2 regions of the Microbacterium aureliae genome follow, and region 2 is predicted to be linked to the other one. Evidence: riboswitches for the same ligand, from Rfam matches in the RefSeq annotation. Region 2 holds a riboswitch; the other holds the start of a gene.

Region 1 (7,991 bases), on a different contig from region 2:
ACACCGTGCCGATGCGCGTCAGCAGCTGCCGCGACGTCCAGCGGATCGGCTCGGCGGGCACGGCCTCGGCCAGGTCGCCGGCCGCCGACAGCCGGCCCGATGCCGGCGGCAGCAGACCGGCGAGGGTGAGCCCGAGCGTGGACTTGCCCGCGCCGTTCGGGCCGGTCACGGCGAGCGCCGAGCCGGCGCGCACGTCGAGGTCGATCCCGGCGGCGACGGGTCGCCCCGCCACGCGCTGGACCGTCAGCTCGCGGGCCACCAGCAGCGGGCCGCCGCCGTGCGTGGCCGGCGGGGGCGGGTGCGGCGGGCGGATGCCGGGCACCCAGACCCCCGCCGCGGCCAGGGACTGCCCCTGCCCCCGCAGCACGTCGGCCGGGGTGCCGTCGGCGATGACCGCGCCCGTCCCCCCGGCGTCGCCGGCGCCGCCGATGACGATGACCCGGTCGATGAGCGGCAGCCACACGTCGATCCGGTGCTCCACGACGACGAGGGTCATCGGCTGCGCGTCCAGGGCCGCCGCCACGGCGTCGCGCACCTCGACGACGCCCGCCGGGTCGAGGTTGGCGGTGGGCTCGTCCAGCAGCAGCAGGCCCGGCCGCATGGCGAGGGACCCCGCCAGCGCCAGCCGCTGCTTCTGCCCGCCCGACAGCGCCTTGGTGGGCCGGTCCAGCGGCACGTCAAGTCCGACGGCGTCCAACGCCTCGCGCACGCGCGGCCAGATGCGGTCCCTCGGGACCCCGAGGTTCTCGCAGCCGAACGCGACGTCGTCGCCGACCCGGGCGAGGATGACCTGCGAATCGGGGTCCTGGATGACCAGGCCCGCACGACCGCGCGCCTCGGCCGCCGGCATCCCGTCGATGAGCAGGGATCCTGCGGTCTCGCCCTCCTCCTCGCCGCCGAGGACCCCGGCGAGGCCGTGCAGGAGCGTGGACTTGCCGGCGCCCGAGGCGCCGAGCAGCAGCACGCGCTCCCCCGGCTCGATCCGCAGGTCCACGCCCGCAAGCGCCCAGTCGCGGCGCGACGCGTGCCGCCATCCCCACCCGCGCGCCTCGACGGCCGCGGCGCGGGGGACTGCGCCGCCCACCGCGTCAGACCCGCGTGCGGACGTCCCGGCCGGACGCGAACCGGTCGAGGGCGCCCGTGGCGGCGAGTCCTCGCGCCAGCAGCCACGACAGGGCGCCGGCGATGACCGCACCCGAGACGATCGTCGAGGCGAGGTAGACGACGGTGAAGAGGGCGTCGGCGCCGACGTACCACAGCAGCAGGTTGTTGATGCCGCCCGCGAGGGCCGCTCCCGCGCCGGCGAGGACCGCCACCGGCAGGCTCCACCGCTTGTAGAGGAAGAGCAGGAAGATCAGCTCGGCGCCCAGACCCTGGACGAGCCCCGCCTCGATCGTGAGGAAGCCGCCCCACTGGTTGCCGACGAGGGCGGAGACCACTGCGGCGAGCGTCTCGGTGTAGATCGCGGCGCCGGGCTTGCGGATGATGAGCGCACCCAGGACGCCGGCGAACAGCCATGGGCCGTCGAGCAGACCCTGAAGGCCGGGCAGGAGCGGGTCCAGCAGCGTCTTCGGTCCGAGGTACCCGACGTTCCAGGCCAGGAAGATGAGGCCGGACGCGACGCCGATGACGCTGGCGACGACGATGTCGACGACGCGCCAGCGAAGGCTGCGACGCGGGGGCGTGGACGTGCCCGTGCCGGTGGATGCGGATGTGGACGTGTGCATCGGATCTCCTCCCTGCGCCGGCATGACCCGGATCAGGTTCGACGGTCGAAGCGTGGGTCGCTTCCTCTCAGCCCGGCTCACCGGACTCCCGTGGTTGTGGCGATGAGTATAGCGCGCTGCGGCGGGGGTAGTTTGGTCGCGTGACCGTGGATGACGCGCCCCTGATCTCGAGGCGTCAGGCGCGTGTGCGGCGGCAGGCCGACGCGCGCGAATCGTCCACGCCGACGACGCCGTCGCCCTCCTCGGCGTCGACGACGAGCGAGACTCCGGATGCCGTGGCGGCGGGGTCGCCGCCGGGCACCCTGGTGGCCCCGGCGATGAGCTCGTCGCCCGCGCCGCCCACCTCGACCGCCCCGACGCCCGCGCCGGCCGGCGAGCCGGCGCTGACGGCATCCGGCCGCATCGCGCTGACGTGGCTGGACGAGCAGACCCTCACGCCCCGGCCCATCACGACCCCGACCTTCATCACCTACGGCCTGCTCGACCGGCCGCCGCGCCGGTCGCCGCTGCGACCCGGGGTGCTCGTGCCCGCCGTCATCGTCCTCGCGGTCGTCGCCGCCTACTGCCTGACCACCCTGCTGTGGCCGCTGACGGCAGTTACACCGACGATCGCCGCCGCCGAGGTGACGTCGGCGGCGGCCCCCGCCTATGCGCCGGCGTGGCCGGACACCGGCGGCGCGGCGGTCGCGGTGGCCGGCATCGACGGCACGCTGTCGTCGACGGACGCGCCCGACGCCATCGCCAGCATCACGAAGGTGGTGACCGCGCTCGTCGTCCTCGACGAGATCCCGCTCGGACCCGGCGACGACGGGCCGGAGTTCTCGTTCACCTACGCCGACTCGCTGGACTACTGGAACTACCGCTACCGCGGGGAGTCCGCGCTGGACGTCCCGGTGGGCGGCGTCCTGACCCAGCGGCAGCTGCTGGAGGGCATGCTGATCGGCTCGGCCAACAACTACGCCGACCGCCTGGCCGGCAACCTCTTCGCCTCGGATGCCGTCTTCGCCGACGCCGCCGAGACGTGGCTGCGCAGCCACGGCGTGCCGGGCATCACCGTCGTCGAGCCGACCGGCATGGATCCCGGCAACCGGGCGACCCCCGCCGCGCTGATCGCCCTCGCCGAGAAGGCACTGTCCAACCCGGTGATCGCCGGCATCGTCGCCCAGCGCGAGATCGAGCTGCCGGGCGCGGGCACCGTCGAGAACACCAACTCCCTGCTCGCCGACGACGGCGTCGTCGGCATCAAGACCGGGACGCTCGCGAACTGGAACCTGCTGTCGGCCAAAGACCTCACCGTCGACGGGACCCCCGTCCGGGTGTTCGCGGCGGTGCTCGGGCAGCCGGACGCCGACGCGCGCAACGCGGTGTCGCGCGACCTGTTCGATCAGCTCGAGCAGGAGCTGCAGACCGAGCCGTCCGTGACGGCGGGCACGGTCGTCGGGATGGTCCGGACGGCGTGGGGCGAAGAGGTGGACGTCGTGACCGCCGAGGACGCCGCGGTGGTGCTGTTCAACGGCGGCGCGGGCACCGTGACGATGCGCTTCGACCTCGGCGACGTGCGCGAGGCGGGCGGCGAGGTGGGCGCGCTGACGGTCGACGGACCCCTCAACGTCACGACGGTGCCCGTGCGCCTCGCGGACGACGTCGAGGACCCGTCGGCGTGGTGGCGCCTGACCCATCCGCTGGAGCTGTTCGGGCTTTCGGGCTGAAGCGGCCGGGCACGCGGCTCAGACGAACGCGACCGCCCGCTGCAGGCGGGTGCGGATGTCGAACACCTCGTTGCCCCCGATGTCGCGGGCCCCGGTGATGCCACGGCGCAGGACGGTCGACAGGGCGCTGCGCGAGACGATCGCCACCGGCATCCCCTTGACCCTGCCGAGCTCCTCGACGGGCTGGACGACGTCGTCGTCGGGCAGGACGACGATGGCACCGCTGAAGCGGACGCCCGCCGCGCGGGCGATGACGCGCATGCGCGCGACGAGGGCGGCCACCGGGGCGCCGTCGACCCCGTCGCCGATGAGCTCGGCCCGCCGCGTGCGCACCGGGCCGCCGAAGTCCTCCGACAGGATCGCGTACAGGCCGCTCGGCCCGAGGACGATGTGGTCGAGCTTGTCGTCCGCATCGCCGCCGCGGCCGGCCGCCGCGACGTCGTGCCACACCGTGTAGCCCATGCCGAGGTCGGACACCACGCGCGCGGTCGCCTCTTCGGCGAGCGCGTCGGCGAGCAGCCGGCGCACGGCGTGCGGGGCCGAGCGGACCAGCGCCGGGTCGTAGGGGTCCTCGACGGTCACCCCGCGGCCGGCCCACTCCCGGATGAGAGCCAGGTACCGCTCGCGGCGCCAGCCGCCCGGGTGGCCGAACGAGCGGGCACGGGGACGGGTGTCGCGGGTCGCGGGACGCGGCGGCGACCACTCGGACCACTCCGGCGGAGCGCTCTGGCCGAACCCGTGGCCCCGGTCGTACGCCGCCCGGGCCTGGGGGGTGCCGACGAGCTCCCACGCCCGCTGGACCTGGACGAACATCGCCGCGTCGCCGCCGGTGTCGGGATGGGTCTGGCGCAGCCGCAGCCGGTACGCCTTGCGGAGCGCGTCGTCGTCGGCGGCCGGATCCACGCCCAGGATCTCGTAGGCGGATGCCGAGAGCGGACTGTCGAACATGTCAGTCGCCGCTCCACAGCGGCGGCTGCGGCGCGTAGGCGAAGGCGGCCTCGATGATGCCCGGGTCCACGTCGGCGAGCGTCGCCGGCTGCCAGGCCGGCGAGCGGTCCTTGTCGATCAGCTGCGCGCGGATCCCCTCGATGAGGTCGGGCTGGGTGGCGGCGAACCACAGCACCAGTCCGTACTCCTGGGCGAGGACGGCGCGCAGGCCGGGCAGCGTCCGCGCCCGGCGGACCGCCTCGAGGGTGACCGTGAGCGCCGTGGGCGCCAGCTCCGCGAGGGTCGCGAGCGCCTGGGCCGCGCCGGGCTCGGGCCGGGCGCGCAGCCGTTCGATGATCCCGGTCACCGTGTCGGCCGAGAAGGCGTCGTCGATCCACTCCCGCGCTTCCGCGAGGGGAGCGGGCGCCGGCGTCTCGTCGAAGAGCAGGACCAGCTCGTTCGCCGTGCCCGGGTCGGCGCGCGTGCGGAGCGCGTCGACGAGGCTGTCCAGCCGGTCGGAGGGGACGTGGTGGTCGGCGAGTCCGGCGTACAGCGCGTCGGCGGGGCCCATGACGGTCCCGGTCAGTGCAAGGTACTCCCCCACCCGCCCGGGAGCGCGGGCGAGCAGCCACGTCCCGCCCACGTCGGGGGTGAAGCCGATGCGGGTCTCGGGCATCGCGAGCTTCGAGCGCTCGGTCACCACGCGGACCGCCGCGTGGCCGGCCAACCCGATGCCGCCTCCCATGGTGACCCCGTCGGCGAGGACGACGACGGTCTTGGGGTACTCGGCGATGCGCGCGTCGAGGGCGTACTCCGCACGGAAGAACTCCGCCGCGGCCCCCTGGTCGCCCGCGCGGATCTGCTCGGCGAGACCCCGCACGTCGCCGCCGGCGCACAGCCCGCGCTCCCCCGCGCCGTCGATCAGGATCAGGTCGACCTGCGGATCGCGCTCCCAGCGGTCGAGGGCCGCGGCGAGGTCACGGATCATGCCGAGGTCGAGGGCGTTGATCGCCCGGGGACGGTTCAGGGTGAGGTGTCCGACGCCCGCCTCGACGCGGGCCAGGACGCGGGCCTCATCAGTCTCACGCACCCTCGCCACGTTACCCGCCCGCCGCCGAATCCCGGGATCGGGGCGGCCGGTGGGCCAGGATAGGGTGAACGCCCACACGACTGCGCACCCCACGACACGGAGAGGTTCGGCATGCCCGAAGGACAGCTGCTGGAGTTCTCGGCGGTCACCAAGCGGTTCGGCGGGATCACGGCGGTGTCGGATCTCACCGCCCAGGTCGAACCCGGCCGGGTCACCGGCTTCCTCGGGCCCAACGGCGCCGGCAAGACCACGTCGCTGCGCATGCTGCTGGGTCTCGTGCGGCCGACCTCGGGGCGTGCGACCATCGGCGGCACTCCCTACGCGAAGCTGCGGCATCCGCTGCGCACCGTCGGGGCCGTGCTCGAGGCCTCGAGCTTCCACCCCGGGCGCACCGCGGCGAACCACCTGACGGTCTACGCGCAGGCGGCGGGCATCCCGCGTTCCCGCGTCGACGAAGTGCTGGATCTCGTCGGGCTGTCGGATGCCGCGAGCCGCCGCATCGGCGGATTCTCGCTGGGCATGCGCCAGCGGCTGGGCCTGGCGCACGCGCTGCTGGGCGACCCGGGCGTGCTGGTGCTGGACGAGCCGGCCAACGGCCTGGACCCCGAGGGCATCCGCTGGATGCGGGGATTCCTGCGGCAGCTGGCGCGGGAGGGGCGCACGGTGCTGGTCTCGTCGCACCTGCTGACCGAGATCCAGCAGACCGTGGACGCCCTGCTGATCCTCTCGCGCGGCAGCCTCGTCTTCCAGGGCGGGCTCGGCGAGCTCGCCGACCCGGACGAGACGGTCACGGTCGTCGACGCCCCCGACCGCGCGGCCCTCGTCGCGGCGCTCGGCGCGGCGGACATCCCCTTCGAGGTGCTGCGGACGGGGCTCACGGTGCGCCAGAGCAGCGCCGCCGAGATCGGCGCGGTCGCCGCCGCCGCCGGCATCGCCCTGTCGAGCCTGCAGCGTCGTGGTCCCGCGCTCGAGGAGGTCTTCCTCGACCTCGTCAACGGGACCCGCGTCCACGTGAGCGCCGCCCCCCTCGCCCCCGCCGACGCCGACGAGGCCTCCTCCCGGACGCTGAGCGAGCCCGAAGGGCGAGACGAAGCGCCCCCCGCCCCCGCCGACCCCGCTCCCGCCGACGCGGACCCCTCCGACGCCGACTCCTCCGACGCCGACGCCGACCCGGCCGACGCGGACCCCGCCGACGCCGACACCGACGCGGACTCGGCCCCCGCCGACGAGGACGAGCCCTCCTCCCGGACGCTGAGCGAGCCCGAAGGGCGAGACGAAGCGCCCCCCGCCCCCGCCGACGCCGACACCGACGCGGACTCGGCCCCCGAGGACGAGGACGAGGCCTCCTCCCGGACGCTGAGCGAGCCCGAAGGGCGAGACGAAGCGCCCGCCACCCCCGCCGACGCCGACACCGACGCGGACTCGGCCCCCGAGGACGAGGACGAGACCTCCTCCCGGACGCTGAGCGAGCCCGAAGGGCGAGACGAAGCGCACCCCGACCCGGACGACCCCGGTCCCGCCGACACCGGCCCGCCGGCATCCGATCGATGGGACGACACCGCGGCGTTCGTGGTCGCCGCGACCGGCGTGATCGACGTCGTCCCCGCGCGAGAAGGGAGCGAGCAGCGATGAGCCTGGCACTCGCGACACGTTCCGAGACGACCAAGCAGTTCACCACCGCGTCGTGGTGGGTGCTCGCGATCGTGCTTGCCTGCTACATCGCCTTCACCGCCGGTGTCCTCGCCTTCGTCTTCGCGGCGTCCTCGTCCGGGTCCCTGCCCGGCAACGCACCGACGATCCCCGAGGAGGGCCTGGCCGAGGTGCTCTACTCCACGGCGACCTCGGTGGGGTACGTGTTCCCGCTGCTCATCGGGACGCTGATGATCACCAGCGAGTTCCGGCACAAGACGCTGACCTCGACGTTCCTCGCCGTCCCCCGTCGCGGGCGCGTGCTCGTGGCGAAGCTGCTCGTCGGGCTGCTGATGGGCGTGATCTTCGGCGTCGTGGGAATCGTCGCCTCGGTCGCGCCGTCCGCCGGCGTGCTCGCCGCCTTCGGCGTCGACACGGCACTGACCGAGGTCGACACCTGGACGCTGCTCGGCCGCATGATGATCGCGTCGGTGCTGTGGGTGCTCGTCGGCATCGGCGTCGGCGCTCTCGTGCGCAACCAGGTGGCCGCGATCGTCGGGGTCCTGGTGTTCACCCAGTTCCTGGAGCCCATCGGCCGCGCCGCCGCCGCCTTCGTCGACGGGCTGTCGACTTTCACGCAGTATCTGCCGGGAGCAGCAGGGGACGCCCTCGTGGGGGCGAGCGTCTTCACGAGCATGCCCGGCGGCGGCACCGGCGGGCTGGACTGGTGGGCGGGCGGGCTCGTGCTGCTGGGCTACGCGCTGGTGTTCGTCGTGCTCGGGCAGCTGATCAGCTGGCGCCGGGACGTCAGCTGACGCGGAGCCTCAGGCCGTTCCCGATCCGGCGACCAGATCGGCGACGTCGGCGGGACTCGAGTCGACATCGAGCCGGAGCGCCTTCACCAGCGCG
Region 2 (7,991 bases):
GGAGGGCTGCTCCGCCGGGGCCGGCGGCGCCCAGCGGTCACCCGGTTCGGTCTCGTCGCCGGGGCCGGGAGCGGGGTCGCCTGACCCGTCGGCGTCGTGCTTGGCGAGGTACTTCACGCGGATGCCGAGGACGCCCTGGATCGCGGTGCGCAGGTCCTCGCTGGGCCCGGCGCCGGCGGCGCGGCGCTTGAACGCCGCGACATCCGACTGGCTCTGGAAGCCGAGGGTGAGGACCTCGTCGGCGAAATCCGCCACCCGGGCACTCGAGGCGATGAGCCACGACGACCGGCTGATCTTCTCGAGCGCGCCCAGCACCTCGGGCCACGCGTCCCGCATGCGCTGCGCGGTGACGGGCCCGGTCGGCACAGCGGGAGCCGGCGACGCGGCGGGGGCAGAGACCGGCTCGGCCTGCTCGGGAGCGGGCACCGGGCGGGCATCCGCGGGAGCGGCACCCGTCGGGGCAGCACCCGTCGAGACGGCGCCCGCCGTTGCCGGCGACGCCACCGGAGGACTCTGGGCGGGCACCGCAGCGGCCGCGGTGGTCTGCGCGAGCACGCGCGCCACCATGAGTTCCAGCTGCAGGCGCGGCGAGGTCGCCCCGGTCATCTCGTCGAGTGCCGCGATGACGATGTCGGCCGTCCGCGACAGACGGCCCGCGCCGAAGGCGTCGGCCTGTCGCTGCATGGTGGCGAGCTCTTCGGCCGACACCCCGCGCAGCACCGCCGCGGCATCCTGACCGGTCGCGGCGACGATGATGAGGTCCCGCAGGCGCTCCAGCAGATCGTCGACGAAGCGGCGCGGGTCCTGCCCGGTCTGCACGACGCGGTCCACCGCGGCGAAGGCCGCTGCGGCGTCGGCGGCGGCGAACGCGTCGACGACCTCGTCCAGCAGCTCGGCGTGGGTGTAGCCCAGCAGTGCGACGGCCCGCTCGTAGCGAACGGTCACCCCGTCCTCGGCGGGTTCCGAGCCGGCGATCAGCTGGTCCAGCAGCGACAGCGTGTCACGCGGGGACCCGCCGCCGGCGCGGACCACGAGCGGGAGCACACCCGCCTCGACGGTCACGTGCTCGGCGACGCAGAGCTGCTGGACGTACTCCAGCATCGCCGCCGGCGGCACGAGCCGGAACGGGTAGTGGTGGGTGCGCGAGCGGATGGTGCCGATGACCTTCTCGGGCTCGGTGGTGGCGAAGATGAACTTGACGTGCGCGGGCGGCTCTTCGACCAGCTTCAGCAGGGCGTTGAAGCCCTGCGGGGTGACCATGTGCGCCTCGTCGAGGATGAAGATCTTGAAGCGGTCCCGCGCCGGCGCGAACACCGCCCGTTCGCGCAGGTCCCGCGCGTCGTCGACGCCGTTGTGGCTCGCGGCGTCGATCTCGACGACGTCGAGCGAGCCGCCGCCCCCGCGACCCAGCTCGACGCAGCTCTCGCATTCGCCGCACGGGGTGTCGGTCGGACCCTGCGCACAGTTCAGGCAGCGGGCGAGGATGCGCGCCGACGTCGTCTTGCCGCAGCCGCGCGGACCCGAGAACAGGTAGGCGTGCCCGACGCGATCGCCGCGCAGCGCCGTCATGAGCGGCTCGGTGACCTGGGACTGCCCGATCATCTCGCCGAACGACTCGGGCCGGTAGCGGCGGTACAGGGCGGTGGTCACCCCCACAGCCTACGGCGTGCCGCAGACATCGCCGCGGCCGGTTCCCCCGCCGGGGACACGGCGACGACGACCCCGTGCCGGCCTGCTAGATTGCTCGGCAGTGACACGGGGTGCCCGCACGGCGGGCTGAGAACACACCCGTCGAACCTGATCTCGATCATGCGAGCGAAGGGATGTCGCGATGAACGCGCGCACCGAAGCACACCTGTCCGCCCTCTCCCCCGCCGAGGCGGTGAGCGCGCTTCGGCGCGCGGCGCCGCTGGTGCAGTGCATCACGAACGCGGTGGTGACGAACTTCACCGCCAACGCGCTGCTGGCCGCCGGCGCGGCGCCGGCCATGTGCGACATCCCCGGCGAGGCCGGGATGTTCGCCGCCGTCGCCGACGCCGTGCTGATCAACCTCGGCACCCCGACCGCCGAGCAGCGGCAGGCCGCCCTCGAGGCGGTCGAGCACGCCCGCCGGGCTGGCACGCCCTGGGTGCTCGACCCCGTCGCGGTCGGCGTGCTCCCGGTGCGGACCGCCCTCGCCCGGGAGCTCCTCGAGCACCGGCCGACGCTCATCCGCGGCAACGCATCCGAGATCCTCGCGCTTGCCGGCGCCGGCGAGGGCGGGCGGGGAGTGGACTCCACCGCCGGTCCGGATGCCGCGGCCTCGGCCGCCCGGGATCTCGCCGAGCGCTGCGGCGCGGTCGTCGCGGTGTCGGGTCCCGTGGACCTGGTCACCGATGGCGACCGCGTCGCCCGCGTCACCGGCGGCGATCCCCTGCTGACGCGCGTCACCGGCGGCGGCTGCTCGCTCGGGGCGGTGATGGCGGCGCTCACCGCCGTGACCGCCCCCTTCGAGGCCGCCCTCGCGGCATCCGTCATGTACGCCGTCGCGTCGGAGCGCGCCGCAGCCCGCTGCAGCGGCCCCGGCTCGTTCGCGGTGTCCTTCGTCGACGAGCTCGATGCCCTTCCGCGGACCGTGGCCGACGGGCCGTCGCGCATCGCGACTGCCCAGGCGGTGGCACGATGACGCCGGCGGCGCGAGCCGCGCTCCACCTCGTCACCGACGACCGGGTGCCCTTCGGGCGCCTGCGCGACATCGTCGACGCCGCCGTCGGAGCCGGCGTGGACGTCGTCCAGCTGCGGGCGAAGTCGGCGTCGGCGCGCGAGATGATCCAGCAGGCGGTGACGCTGTCGGATGTGATCGACCGCCGGTGCCTTCTGCTCGTCGACGACCGCGTCGACGTGGCCCTCGCCGCCCGTGACGCGGGCGCCCGCGTGGACGGCGTGCACCTCGGGCAATCCGACGTGCCGCCGGCTCTCGCGCGGCGACTGCTCGGCGCGCAGGCCGTGATCGGCTGGACGGCCAACACTCCGCAGCATCTGGCCGCGGCATCCGCCCTGCCCGCCCGCACCGTGGACTATCTGGGAACCGGGGTCATCCGCCCGACCGCCACGAAGGCCGACCATCCGCCGCCCCTCGGGGTGGCGGGGTTCGCCGCACTGGCCGCGCAGACTCCGCTGCCCTGCATCGCGATCGGCGGCGTCGGCGAGGGGGACGTCGAGGCGCTGCGGCGCGCGGGGGCCGCCGGCGTCGCGGTGGTCTCGGCCGTGTGCGCGGCCGAGGATCCCGCGGCGGCGACGCGGGCGCTGCGCACGGCGTGCGACGCGGCACTGCCCGCTCCGGACGCCGTCCCGGAGCCGGTCCGCGGGCCGCACGCGGCGCCGCGCCCGGAGCCGGTGCGATGATCCCCCGCGTCCTGAGCATCGCCGGCACCGACCCGACCGGCGGGGCGGGCGTCCAGGCCGACCTCAAGTCGATCGCCGCGTTCGGCGGCTACGGCATGGCGGCGGTGACCGCCCTGGTCGCCCAGAACACGTGCGGCGTGCGAGACGTGCACGCGCCGCCCGCGGCGTTCCTGCGCACGCAGCTGGACGCCGTGTCGGACGACGTCGAGATCGACGCCGTGAAGATCGGGATGCTGCACTCGGTCGAGGTCGTCGAGACGGTCGAGGACTGGCTCGTGCGCACCGATCCGCCCCTCGTGGTGCTCGACCCGGTCATGGTGGCCACCAGCGGCGACCGGCTGCTGGACGCCGAGGCGGAGTCGGCTCTGCGGCGCCTCTGCCGGCGCGCCGATCTGGTGACCCCGAACCTCGCCGAGCTCGCCGTGCTCACCGGGCGGCCCCCGGCGGCGACGTGGGAGCAGGCGGTCAACGACGCCGAGGCGCTGGCGAGGGATGCCGGGACCGCCGTGCTCCTGAAAGGCGGCCACCTCGCGGGCGAGGACTGCCCCGATGCGATCGTGACGACCCAGGGGGTGCACGAGGTGCCCGGCCGCCGGGTCGCGACGACGCACACGCACGGGACGGGCTGCTCGATGTCGTCGGCGATGGCCACCGTCGCGGCGCACGGGGCGTCCTGGCCCGACGCGCTCGGGCGGGTGAAGGAGTGGCTCACCGGAGCGCTGCGCCACGCGGACGCGCTGCGCGTCGGACGCGGCAACGGACCCATCTACCACTTCCACCACCAGCGGCCGGCGTCGGCCGAGGCCTGGTCGGCCACGGCGTGGCGCGCCGCGGCGGACATCCGGCACCGGATCGACGGATGCCGGTTCGTGCGCGGGCTCCTGGACGGAACGCTCCCTGGCGAGACCTTCGCCCGCTACGAGGCGCAGGACGCGCTGTACCTCGCCGAGTACGCGCGGCTGCTGCAGCGGGCGAGCGCCCTCGCCGGATCGCCCGCGGATGCGGCGTTCTGGGCGGGGTCGGCCGAGACCGCCGTCGCGGCCGAACAGGCGATGCACCGCCGGCACGGTGCGCGCGAGGTCGCGCCGGCGCCTCAGACCACCGCCTACCTCGCGCACCTGGAGCGTTCCGCGTCGGCCTACTCCGAGCTCGTGGCGGCGCTGCTGCCGTGCTTCGTCGTGTACGCCGACCTGGGCGCCCGCTTCGGCGGGAACCGGCATCCGGAGCACCCGTACGACGACTGGCTGCGGATGTACGGCGACACGGCGTTCGCCCGGGCGACGGCGAGCGCCGGCGCGATCGCCGATGCCGCCGCCCGCGCCGCGGACGACGCGGGGCGCGCGCGCATGCACGTCGCGTACGCGAGGTCGACCGAGCACGAGCTCGACTTCTTCGACCGCGCCTGACGGCGCCGAACTCAGCGCACCGGCCTGTGCGCACCGGCCCGCGCACCGCGCGCGGGCCGGTGCCCTCTCAGCTGTCCGAGCCGTGCTCGACGTTCTCCATCGACCCCACGATCGGGATCGCGGTGGTGACCGCCGGCACCGAGGCCGACAGGTTCGAGCCGTCCTCGCGGCGGACGTCGGCGAACTGGCGCAGCGACGGGCGGCCGGGGATGACCGGGCCCTGGTCGGCGAGCGGGACGACGATCTGCTCGCCGCCGGGCACGATGAACGCCTCGTCGCGGACGGTGAAGGCGACCGGGTCGCCCGGGCCGGCGGCGACCGTCAGGGACGAGCGCTCGACGGTGACCTGCAGCCGGGTGCCGTGCCAGTGCAGCACGTAGCTGAGCGAGGGCCAGTCCGCGGGCAGCCTCGGGTCGAACGACAGCTCGCCGAAGTGGTCGCGCATGCCGCCGAAGCCGCACACGAGCGCGGTCCACACGCCGCCGGCCGAGGCGACGTGCACGCCGTCCGAGGCGTTGTGGTGCAGGTCGGCGAGATCGACGAAGGCGGACTCGGTGAAGTACTTCAGCGCCAGCTCCTGATAGCCCACCTCGGCGGCGAGGATCGCCTGCACGACCGCCGACAGCGTGGAATCGCCCGTGGTCAGCGGGTCGTAGTACTCGAAGTCGGCGAGCTTGTCGGCGGCCGAGAAGTGGTTGCCCTGCAGGAACAGCGCCAGCACCACGTCGGCCTGCTTGAGCACCTGGTACCGGTAGATCACCAGCGGGTGGAAGTGCAGCAGCAGCGGGCGCTTGTCGTCCGGGGTGTTCTCCAGATCCCAGATCTCCCGTTCCAAGAAGACGTGGTCCTGAGGGTGGATGCCGGCGGCCTCGCTGAACGGGATGTGCATCGCCTCGGCGGCGCGCTCCCACGCCTCGGGCTCGTCGTCCTCGAGGTTCAGGCGCGCGACCATATCGCGGTACACCTCGCCGTCGAGCTCGGCCATCTCGCGGACGGTCCGTGCGGCGAAGCGCAGGTTGAACCGCGCCATGACGTTGGTGAAGAGATTGTCGTTGACGACGGTGGTGTACTCGTCGGGACCCGTCACGCCGTGGATGTGGAACGTCGTCTCGACGTCGTCCACGCTGCGCCAGAAGCCGAGGGTCGTCCACAGCCGCGCCGTCTCGACGGCGATGTCCACGCCCTCGCGGTGCAGGAACTCCTCGTCGCCGGTCGCGCGGACGTACTTGGCCAGCGCGAACGAGACGTCGGCGTTGATGTGGTACTGCGCGGTGCCGGCGGCGTAGTACGCCGACGCCTCCTCGCCGTTGATGGTCCGCCAGGGGAACAGTGCACCGGCCTCGTTGAGCTGGAAGGCCCGGCGGCGCGCGGCGGGGAGCATCAGCGAGCGCATCCGCAGGGCGTTGCGGGCCCACTGCGGCGTCGTGTACGCCAGGAACGGCAGCACGTAGATCTCGGTGTCCCAGAAGTAGTGCCCGCTGTAGCCCGAGCCGGTCATGCCCTTGGCGGGCACCCCCAGTCCGTCGGCGCGCGCGGCGGCCTGCGCGAGCTGCAGGATGCACCAGCGCGCGGCCTGCTGCAGCTCGTCCTGACCCTGGATGACGACGTCCGAGCGCTCCCAGAACGACGCCAACCACGCCCGCTGGCGCTCCAGCAGCGTCTCGACGCCCACCTCCTGCGCGCGGTCGAGCGTGCGCCGGCAGCGGTCGACCAGCTCCCGCACGGGGACGCCGCGCGAGGTGTGGTAGCTGACGAACTTCGTGATGACGATCGGGACGCCCGCCCGCGCATCCACGCGGAAGACGTCCTTGGCGATGTCGGCCTCGATGAGGGTGCGCAGGTTGTAGGAGTTGTCGGTCTCGATGACGTGGTCGGCGGCCACGGCGAGGGTCATGCCCGACTCGCTGGCACGGTAGGACATCGCGGTGCGGGCGCCGTCCTGCCAGTACTCCTGCGGCTGGAGCACGCGCTGCCCGTCGATCTTCTCGGCCTTGCGCGGGTCGACGCCGGCGGTGCGCGCCGAGGAGGGCGCGCCGCCGTAGACGTCCTCGCCGTCCTGCCGGTTGATGATCTGGCAGTTGACGGCGACGGGGGCGTCGGCGTTGAGCACCGTGACCCGCAGCCGCATGACCGCCAGGTGCTTCTCTTCGAAGCTCACCATGCGCTCGAAGTCGATCTGCACCTCTTTGCCCGACGGCGTCACCCACAGCACCGAGCGCCGCAGCACGCCGTCGCGCATGTCGAGCTCACGGCGGTAGCGGCGCAGGTCCGCGACGTCGAAGGACAGCGGCTCGTCGTCGACGTAGACGCGCATGATCTTGGAGTCCGGCGCGTTGATGATCGTCTGCCCGAGCTCGGCGAAGCCGTAGGCGTTCTCGGCGTGACGGATCGGGAAGGTCTCGTGGAAGCCGTTGATGAAGGTGCCGTGCTCGTGCGCCCAGCGCCCCTCGGGGTGGTTGCCGCGCAGGCCCAGGTAGCCGTTGCCGACGCTGAAGAGGGTCTCGGTGACTCCGGCATCCTCCATCGAGAACGACGTCTCGACGAGCTTCCACGGGTCGACGGGGAAGCGGTCGCGGTCGATCATTCGCCCTCCTCCTCACCGGCGGGGACGGTGCGGATGCCGGTGCCCACGGCCGGGACCAGCTCGGCGAGGTCGGCGACGACCAGGTGCGCCCCGGCGTCTCTGAGGACCTGCGCCCCGACGCCCCGGTCGACGCCGACGACGAGTCCGAAGCCGCCCGCGGCGGCGGACTGCACGCCGCTGAGGGCGTCCTCGACGGCGGCGGCCGCTGCGGGGTCCACGCCGAGCATGCGCGCGGCCTCGACGAAGACGTCGGGGGCGGGCTTGCTGGCCAGGTGATCGCGCTCGGCGATGACGCCGTCCATCACCACGCCGAAGCGGTCGCGGATGCCGGCGACGCCGAGCACCTCCTCGGCGTTCTTCGAGCTGGAGACCACCGCCACCGGCGTGCCGGCTGCGGCGAGACGGTCCAGCAGCTCGAGCGACCCGGGGTAGGGGGCGATGCCCTCGTCGCGGAGCACCTTCTCGAAGAACGCGTTCTTGCGGTTGCCGATGCCGCAGACGGTGTCGGCGGCGGGGTCGTCCGAGGGGTCGCCCCACGGCACCTCGACGTCGCGGGAGCGCAACAGGCTCGCCACGCCGTCGTACCGCTTCTTGCCGTCGAGGTAGTCGAAGTAGTC

The links. Region 2 has a riboswitch for thiamine pyrophosphate ahead of thiM (hydroxyethylthiazole kinase). Riboswitches for the same ligand answer to the same signal wherever they lie in the genome.
Region 1: another riboswitch for thiamine pyrophosphate. It lies ahead of ACYVF4_RS08610 (ECF transporter S component); the one in region 2 lies ahead of thiM (hydroxyethylthiazole kinase).

Annotation. Positions count from the first base shown of each region.
Region 1 covers NZ_BAAGWW010000002.1:516,292-524,282, reverse strand. Annotated here, with positions in the region: gene ACYVF4_RS08615 (ABC transporter ATP-binding protein) at 1-1,084, opposite strand, end outside; gene ACYVF4_RS08610 (ECF transporter S component) at 1,089-1,727, opposite strand; TPP riboswitch at 1,720-1,829, opposite strand; gene ACYVF4_RS08605 (D-alanyl-D-alanine carboxypeptidase family protein) at 1,868-3,436, shown strand; gene ACYVF4_RS08600 (J domain-containing protein) at 3,455-4,384, opposite strand; gene ACYVF4_RS08595 (enoyl-CoA hydratase/isomerase family protein) at 4,386-5,453, opposite strand; gene ACYVF4_RS08590 (ABC transporter ATP-binding protein) at 5,565-7,085, shown strand; gene ACYVF4_RS08585 (ABC-2 transporter permease) at 7,082-7,897, shown strand; gene ACYVF4_RS08580 (hypothetical protein) at 7,907-7,991, opposite strand, start outside.
Region 2 covers NZ_BAAGWW010000001.1:911,291-919,281, forward strand. Annotated here, with positions in the region: gene ACYVF4_RS04425 (DNA polymerase III subunit gamma and tau) at 1-1,650, opposite strand, end outside; TPP riboswitch at 1,747-1,841, shown strand; gene thiM (hydroxyethylthiazole kinase) at 1,832-2,665, shown strand; gene thiE (thiamine phosphate synthase) at 2,662-3,384, shown strand; gene thiD (bifunctional hydroxymethylpyrimidine kinase/phosphomethylpyrimidine kinase) at 3,381-4,790, shown strand; gene ACYVF4_RS04445 (glycoside hydrolase family 65 protein) at 4,858-7,374, opposite strand; gene ACYVF4_RS04450 (HAD family hydrolase) at 7,371-7,991, opposite strand, start outside.